Regions from separate parts of the Stenotrophomonas sp. 3(2025) genome, predicted to be linked through region 2. Evidence: predicted binding sites of a transcription regulator. Region 2 holds the regulator's gene; the other holds the start of a gene.

Region 1 (4,413 bases), on a different contig from region 2:
AGCCCAGCGCACCACTCGCGCAGCGGCACATCGACGCCCGGCCTTGGCCGGGCGTCGTCGTTCATGCCCCGGCTCAGGCGGCGCGCAACGCGGCAGCCGGTCGGGTGTCGGCCTGCAGGCGGAAGCGTGACACCGCCACCGCCAGCTGCTCGGCCTGTTCTTCCATCGCCCGCGCCGCAGCGGTGGCTTCTTCCACCAGCGCAGCATTCTGCTGGGTGGTCTCGTCCATCTGCACCACGGTCTGGTTGACCTGCTCGATACCGGCCGACTGCTCGCGCGAGGCGGCCGAAATTTCGGCCATGATCTCGTTGACCCGGCCGACCTGGCCGACGATCTCCTGCATCGTGCGGCCCGCACCGTGCACCAGCTGCGCGCCGGCGCCGACATGGCCGACCGAAGCGTCGATCAGCTCCTTGATCTCCTTGGCCGCGCCCGCCGAGCGCTGTGCCAGCGCGCGCACTTCGCTGGCGACCACCGCAAAGCCACGGCCCTGTTCACCGGCGCGCGCCGCTTCCACGGCCGCGTTCAATGCCAGGATGTTGGTCTGGAAAGCGATGCCATCGATCACCGAGATGATCTCGGCGATGCGCTGCGAAGAGGTCTCGATCTGCTCCATGGTCTGCACCACCTGGCTGACCACCTGCCCGCCTTCGCTGGCAACGCCTGCGGCCGAGGCCGCCAGCTTGTTGGCCTGCAGGGCATGATCGGCGTTCTGGCGCACGGTGGAGGTCAGCTCCTCCATCGACGCGGCGGTCTCTTCCAGGTTGGCCGCCTGCTGCTCGGTACGGCGTGACAGGTCGCTGTTGCCCGACGCGATCTCGCCTGCGGCCAGGCGGATGCTGGCCGCGGACTGCTGGATCTGGCCGACGATCTGGGTCAACTGCTGCACGGTGCTGTTGGCATCGTCGCGCATCACCGCGAACACGCCGTGGAAGTCACCCTCCATCCGTGTACTCAGGTCACCGGCGGCGATGGCGCGCAGCAGCGTCGACAGCGCAGCCAGGTTCTGGTCGCTGACCTGCATCATGGTGTTGAGCGTTTCCACCATGCGGCGGAAGTCATGCTCGAAGCGCTGGGCATCGCCACGCACGGCGAAATCGCCTGCCGCCGCCGCAGCAGCCAGCTGCTGGATCTGTTCGTTGATCGCCGCCAGGTTGGTCTTGGTGGTTGCCATGGCAGCGGTGAATACCGCCTTCTCGCCCGGCAGTGCCTCCATGTCCACGCTCAGGTCGCCCACCGCGTAGCGCTGCATCACCTCGACCAGGCGTTGGGTGACCGCATTGCTGTCGGCCACCAGCTGGTTGCTGTCGGCCACCATGCGGCCATATTCGCCCGGGAACACCGAGGCATCCATGCGGTAGCTGATTTCACCGGCATCATGGCGGCGCGCCATCTCCGCCTGTGCGGCCATCACTGCCTGCAGCTGGCCACGCATGCCCTGCATGGCGTCCAGCAGGCGGCCCACTTCGTCGTTGCCCAGCGCCGGCATGGCGGTATCCAGCTTGCCCGCAGCCACGTCGCCGGCGATGCGCACGGCCTGCGCCAGCGGTCGCACCGCCAAGCGCTGCAGCAGCAGGTAGACACCACCACTGAGCACCAGCGCAGCCACCACACCCACCAGCAGGATGATCCACAGCAGCTCGCGGGCCTGCGCGATGATCACCGCATGCGGCACCACCACGCCCAGCGCGAAACGCTGCGGCGCGTCACCGACCTGCAGCGGCACGTACAGGCGGACATTGCCGGCAGCGTCGGGCTCGAACGCTTCGTAGGTCTTGTCGGCGGCGATCTGCGCCAGCATGCCGAGGGTGGCGGCATCGGTACGCGGCTTGCCGATCTCGGCAGCATCGGCCGAGGCCAGCACCACGCCCTTGGGCGACAGCAGTTCGACGCGGCCGGCGCCCATCGGCGTCAGCGTGGCCAGGTGCTTCTGCAGCGCGTCCAGCGAGAAGTCGACGGTGAAGACACCGAGGAAGGTGCCGTTCTCGACGATCGGCGTGCTCAGCGTGCTCATCAGCACCTGCTTGCCGCCGATGTCGTAGGCATACGGTTCGCTGACCAGCGGCAGCTTGTCGCGGCTGGGCACCATGTACCAGTTGCCCGAGCCGCTGGGCGTCTCGGTGTAGTCGGTCATCGTCGACTGCTGCGGCTTGCCGTCCTGCCAGGCCCAGTAGCTCATGTAGCGGCCGGTGGCGTCGTGCGCCTCGCTGTTGACGAAGTCGGCGTCCTTGCCGTCGAAGGCATTGGCCTCCCACATGGTGCTCTTGCCCAGCCATTCCGGGTGCGCGTGCAGCTGCTCGCCGATGACATTGGCCAGGCTGGCGCGATCAGGGGCATCACCGCGCGCACGCTGGGCCAGCACGGTTTCCACCATCGCATCGTTGCTGGCAAAGGCCGTGCCCAGGTCGGCGGCCACCTGCCGCGCCTCGGCACGGGCTTCGCTGGCCATGGTCTGCCGCGAGGACGACACCAGCGCCGAACTGGCCTGGTGATAGATCAGGAACGCGGTCGCGCCGAAGCACAGCAACGCGATCACCGCGGTGCCCAGCATCAGCTTGTGGGCAATGCTGCCGGGGCGACGGGCAGCGACGGAACGGGAAGAAGACATGGGAGGATCCGCAGGCAGTTCAGGTCGACCGGTGCCACCAGGGCACCGCGCAGATGCGCGATCCGTCGCGCGGGCCGCCTGCCCGCCGGATCGGAATCCGGCGCGGGAAGGCGCGCACCGGGTTAGCGGCCATGGCCGGGCGAGGTTGAGGCTCGCCGCACGCACAAAACCTGAACCCGCTCAGCTGCGGCCGTCGACCCAGGCCTGTGCTGCTCGCCTGTGCTATTCGGCGACGCGGTCGCGGATCCACTCCGCACGGGGCAGGACCTCGATGCTGCCCGCGGCGTACTGCTGAAGCACGTCCTCCGGACCGAAACGGGGCTGCCAGCCCAGCGCTGCGCGCATCCGGCTGCTGTCATAGACCCGATCGATGCTGAGCGGCAGTGGCCAGCCACGGCGCTCGAACTCGGCCAGCAGCTGCGGTGCGCGGCGCGCCAGCACCTGGCGCGGATCGGCGGCCAGCTGCAGGCAGTCCTCGCGCCGGAAGGGCGTCGGTGCACAGGCGAGGTAACGCTGGAAGGCCGCGCCCTCATCGTGCAGCAGCGCGGCATGCGCGCTGGCCACGTCGCGCGCGTCGATACCACGGTGCAGGCGGAACATCGCCATGCGGTCAGGCGGTTCGGGGAAGCAACGTGCCATCCGCAGCACGCGCACGGTGAATGTTGCATTGGCCGCCGCTTCGGCAGCCGCCTCGGCCTGCAGCTTGGTGCGGTGGTAGATCGTGCGCGGCAGCGGCTCGGTGTCCTCGTCGATCCAACGGCAGCCGCCGGACACCACGGCATGGCCGTACAACGCCGTGGTACTGGTCAGCACGAAGCGCTGCACGCCGGCTTCGCGCGCCAGGTGCAGCAGGTTCGTGGTGGCCTCCACGTTGATCTGCTGGAACACCGCGTCAGGTACCAGGCCCACGTGCGGGGCGTGCAGGGCCGCGGTGTGGATCACCGCGTCGACCCCCTGCACGGCGCGTTCCAGCGCCCGGCGATCGGTGACATCGGCAATGACGCGCGTGGTGGCGAACGGACTGCGATCCAGCCCCACCACCTCATTGGCAGCGGCCAGCGCACCGAAGATCGCCCGTCCTATCCGCCCGGAACTTCCGGTCAACAGAATCTTCATTGAATCCATTCACTCGACAGCGCCCGGGACCTACCGGGATGGCTTGATTCTAGGCATGCACGATGGCGTCGGCGATAGCAGACGATGACATTCTGCATGCCATCCACATCCGGCCGACGGCTCGGGCTCTTCCCTGCTGGGACTGCCGTGACGACCGGTTGCAGATCCCGGCACATCCTGCACGGTAACCGGTCGTCAAACGCGTGCGCAGGCCATGTGAGCCTTGTACAGCCCACTTCGACCTGTCTTTAGCCTGCACTGTGCAACATGGGACCGTCACTGATGGCAGCGCCCCATGTTCACACCGGAGATCGGTAATGACCCACTCACGCAATGGCAACAGCAATCGGGGCTTTGCCTCGATGGACGCAGACAAACAGCGCGCGATCGCGGCCAAAGGGGGACGTGCTGCCCACGCATCCGGCAATGCACACCAGTTCAGCCCGGCCGAGGCCCGGGTGGCGGGCCGGAAAGGCGGTGAAGCGATCAGCCAGGACCGCCAACACATGGCCGCGATCGGCCGTGAAGGCGGCCATGCGCGGCACGCCAGCAGCCGCCAGCAACAACAACAACAACAACAACAGGACATGCCCGACAAACCTGACAGCGGTCAACAACGTTGACGTGTTGCGGTCACTGCGCCGCGTACCGGCGGTGCCGCCGAGGTCGATCAGCACTCAGCACTGTCA
Region 2 (4,413 bases):
GGCTGATCTCGCGCAAGCTGCCGATCGCCCCGGTCGATCCGATGGAGGAAGGCGGCGTGATCGCCCTGGTCGGCCCGACCGGCGCCGGCAAGACCACCACCATCGCCAAGCTGGCCTCGCGCTTCGCCGAAGCCCATGCCGCCCGCGACGTCGCCCTGGTCACCACCGATACGATGCGCATCGGCGCCCGCGAACAGCTGTACGGCTACGGCCGCCAGCTCGGCATCGCCGTGCACGAGGCCAACAGCGGTACCGACCTGGACCAGCTGCTGGAACGCCTGAAGGACTACAAGCTGGTGCTGATCGACACCGCTGGCCTGGGCCCGCGCGACCGTGCGCTGGCCGCCCAGCTGCAGTGGCTGCGCGCCGCCCGCCAGGTCCGCACCCTGCTGGTACTGCCGGCCAACACCAGCTTCGGCGACATGGACGAGGTGGTCCGCCGCTTCGGCGCGGCCAACCTGCAGGGCCTGGTGCTGAGCAAGCTGGACGAGACCGGCCGCTTCGGCAACGCCCTGTCGGTGGCGGTGGACCACAAGCTGCCGATCACCTGGGTGACCGATGGCCAGGACGTCCCGGACGACCTGCACCGGGCCAGTGCAGCCAATCTTGTACTTCGCCTTGAAGATTTGCGCCGCGCGGCCGATATGCCCTGCAACCCGGAGTTGAACCATGCCGTCGCGTGAGTACGCCAAGCTGACCACCACCTTCCCGCTGACGGCGACCCGCAGCGAGCCGCTGGGCCCTGTGCGCACGATTGCCGTGACCGGCGGCAAGGGCGGCGTCGGCAAGACCAACGTATCGGCCAACCTGGCCGTGGCGCTTGCCGGAATGGGCAAACGCACCCTGTTGCTGGACGCCGACCTGGGCCTGGCCAACATCGACGTGATCCTGGGCCTGAGCCCCACCAACACCCTGGCCGACCTGGTCGCTGGCCGCTGCAGCCTGGATGACGTGATCATCGAAGGCCCGAACGGCGTGCTGGTGGTACCGGCTGCGTCCGGCCGCCGGCACATGGCCGAGCTGGCCCCGGCCGAGCATGTCGGCCTGGTCAACGTGTTCTCCGAACTGGAGCGCGAGCTGGACATCATGGTGGTGGACACCGCCGCCGGCATCACCGACGGCGTGCTGACCTTCTGCCAGGCCGCGCAGGACACCGTGGTGGTGGTCTGTGATGAACCGGCCTCGATCACCGACGCCTATGCGCTGATCAAGGTGCTGTCACGCGAACGTGGCGTGGACCGCATCCAAGTGGTGGCCAACATGGTGCGCGACCCCAACGAAGGCCGCGTGCTGTACGAGAAGCTGACCCGCGTCTGCGAGAAATTCCTCGCCGATGTCTCGCTGAACTACCTCGGCTGCGTGCCGCAGGACGACTGGCTGCGCCTGTCGGTGCAGCGCCAGCAGCCGGTGGTGAAGGCCTATCCGTCCAGCCCGTCGGCACTGGCGATCACCGAGATCGCCCGCCGCACCGCCCGCTGGCAGGCACCGACCGAGCCGCGCGGGGGCGTCGAGTTCTTCCTCGAACGCATCATCAAGCAGCGCGGGGTGGCCGCATGAAAGGCGCCGCCCAGTACAGAGAGGTCCAGCGCACGGCGGCCAACGAGGTCATCGCCCAGCACTCGGACCTGGTGCGGCGCATCGCCCACCATCTGGCCGCACGCCTGCCGGCCAGCGTTGAGGTGGACGACCTGATCCAGGCCGGCATGATGGGCCTGATCGAAGCCTCGCGCAGCTACGACGCCGACCAGGGCGCCTCGTTCGAGACCTACGCCTCGATCCGCATCCGTGGTTCGATGATCGATGAGATCCGACGTGGCGACTGGGTACCGCGTTCGGTGCACCGCCGTGCGCGTGACGCTGCGGCCACCATCCGCCGCCTGGAGCAGAGCACCGGCCGCGCCGCGAGTGCCACCGAAGTGGCCGCCGCGATGGAGATGCCGCTGCCCGAGTACCTGCGCCTGATGGAGGACGCCTCGCGCGGCCAGGTACTGAGCCTGGAGTCGCGCATTGAAGACCAGGGCGAGCTGGACACCGTCGCCCAGGGCGGCCCGACCCCGCAGCAGGTGTTGGAGCGCGGTGAATTCGGCCGCGAGCTGGGCAATGCCATCGGCCACCTGCCCGAGCGCGAACAGCTGGTGCTGTCGCTCTACTACGAGCAGGAACTGAACCTGAAGGAGATCGGCGCAGTGCTCGGCGTGAGCGAGTCGCGGGTCTGCCAGATCCACGGCCAGGCGGTCCTGCGCCTGCGTGGCCGACTGAAGATTTTCGAGGCGGCCGACGCCGGCCTCGAGAGCTGATCAACAAAGGAACTCTGCTTTGAACAAGAACATGCGCATCCTGATCGTCGACGATTTCTCGACCATGCGTCGTATCGTCAAGAACCTGCTGGGCGATCTGGGCTTCACCAATACCGCCGAAGCCGAGGACGGGCATGCCGCGCTGTCGCTGCTGCAGAGCCAGCCGTTCGACTTCGTGGTCACCGACTGGAACATGCCGGTGATGACCGGCATCGAACTGCTCAAGGCCATCCGTGCCGATGCCAAGCTGAAGACCCTGCCGGTGCTGATGGTGACTGCCGAAGCCAAGCGCGAGCAGATCATCGAAGCGGCGCAGAACGGCGTGAACGGTTACATCATCAAGCCGTTCACCGCACAGACGCTGGAAGAGAAGCTCGGCAAGATCTTCGAACGCCTGGCGGCCAGCGCTTGATGGATACCACGGTCGACAAGAGCGCCCTCGCCCTGCGCCTGCAGGAAGCACTGGATGCACTGGAATCCGGCGACGAGGCGGCGTGGCGCCAGCGCATCGACGGCCTGGTCGCGCTGCGCACCCAGCCGATGATGAGCGGCCTTTCGCGGCTCGCCCGCGAGCTGGGCCAGGCGCTGGGCGAACTGCCGACCGTGCCCGATGAAGCCGGCGAGCTGGACGATGCCTGCGCGCGCCTGGACCACGTGGTGGCGATGACCGAACAGGCCACCCACCGCACCCTGGACCTGGCCGAAGAGTGCCGCAGCCTGACCGAACAGCTGCGCGCCGACGGCCTGCAGCCGGGCCAGGACGTACAGCTCGACCGCATCCGCCACAACCTCACCGAGATCGCCCTGACCCAGAGCTACCAGGACCTGACCGGGCAGATCATCCGTCGCGTGGTGGGCATCGTCCGCCGCGTGCACGAAGGCTTCGGCGCGCTCGGCCTGCCGCCGGAACAGCATCGCACCGATCCGGAACTGGCTGGGCCGGCACTGAAGGGACTGGACCGCCATGCGGTCTCGCAGAACGACGCCGACGACCTGTTGTCGGATCTGGGGCTGTAACCATGGGCGCAGTAGCCGACGACATCACTGCCGATTTCATCATCGAGGCCCAGGAGATCCTGGATCGCCTCGGCGAACAGCTGGTGTCGCTGGAACAGGCACCGCAGGACAATGAACAGCTCAACGCGGTGTTCCGCGGCTACCACACGCTGAAGGGCGGCGCAGGTTTCCTCGGCATCACCGCAATGGTCGAGCTGTGCCACGCCGCCGAGGAAGCGCTGGGCGCCGCACGCGCCGGCCAGGCCGTCCTGCAGGCGCATCACTTCGATGCCGCCCAGCAGTCACTGGATTACCTGCAATCGATGCTTGACGCGGTGTCTTCGGGCACCGAGCCGGGCTTTGCCCCGCCCGAACTGGTCGCCCAGTTCGACGTGCATGGCGGCGGCGCTGCCGCGCCTGCGGCCGCGACGCCGGGTGCGGGCGGCGGCGACCTGATCACCGACGACGAATTCGAGGCCCTGCTCGACCAGCTGCATGGCGGCAAGGCGCCGACAACCGTGGCGGCGGCGAAGAAGGCCGACGACATGATCAGCGAGGACGAGTTCGAGGCATTGCTCGACCAGCTGCACGGCGGCGCCGCCCCGGGCAGCAACACCACCGCAGCGGCTGTTGCGGCACCGGCACCGCGACCGGCGCCCTCGCCGGCCCCGCCCGCTGCCAAGCCCGCACCCAACAAGCCTGTCGCCGAAGCCGAACACACCGTGCGCGTGGACACCAAGCGCCTGGACGCCATCGTCAACCTGATCGGCGAACTGGTGCTGTCACGAAACCGGTTGAAGACGCTGCGCACGCGCCTGCGCGACGAAGAACTGGACCGCGCCGTGTCCACGCTGGATATCGCCACCGCACGCCTGCAGTCGGCGGTGATGCGCACCCGCATGCAGCCGGTCGGCAAGGTGTTCTCGCGCTTCCCGAAGGTGGCGCGCGACGTTGCGCGTTCGCTGAAGAAGGAAGTGGACCTGGAACTGATCGGCGCCGAAACCGAGCTCGACCGCAACCTGGTCGAAGCGCTGGCCGACCCGCTGGTGCACCTGGTCCGCAACGCCATCGACCATGGCGTGGAAATGCCTGACCTGCGCGAAGCGCAGGGCAAGCCGCG

What was found. Region 2 encodes FliA, which starts transcription of late flagellar genes. Its sites were predicted from a motif close to TAAAGTTTNNCNNNCNNNGGCCGATAA; they were not measured.
Region 1: a site for FliA is predicted at 2,731-2,757, ahead of ACUXVE_RS10830 (methyl-accepting chemotaxis protein). Genes of this name have one in related genera too.

What each region holds. Positions count from the first base shown of each region.
Region 1 is NZ_JBQOIF010000012.1:7,968-12,380, forward strand. It holds gene ACUXVE_RS10825 (DUF2628 domain-containing protein) at 1-1, shown strand, start outside; gene ACUXVE_RS10830 (methyl-accepting chemotaxis protein) at 74-2,608, opposite strand; gene ACUXVE_RS10835 (NAD-dependent epimerase/dehydratase family protein) at 2,831-3,724, opposite strand; gene ACUXVE_RS10840 (KGG domain-containing protein) at 4,042-4,347, shown strand.
Region 2 is NZ_JBQOIF010000030.1:29,962-34,374, reverse strand. It holds gene flhF (flagellar biosynthesis protein FlhF) at 1-683, shown strand, start outside; gene ACUXVE_RS18235 (MinD/ParA family ATP-binding protein) at 670-1,557, shown strand; gene ACUXVE_RS18230 (RNA polymerase sigma factor FliA) at 1,554-2,297, shown strand; gene cheY (chemotaxis response regulator CheY) at 2,317-2,709, shown strand; gene ACUXVE_RS18220 (protein phosphatase CheZ) at 2,709-3,314, shown strand; gene ACUXVE_RS18215 (chemotaxis protein CheA) at 3,317-4,413, shown strand, end outside.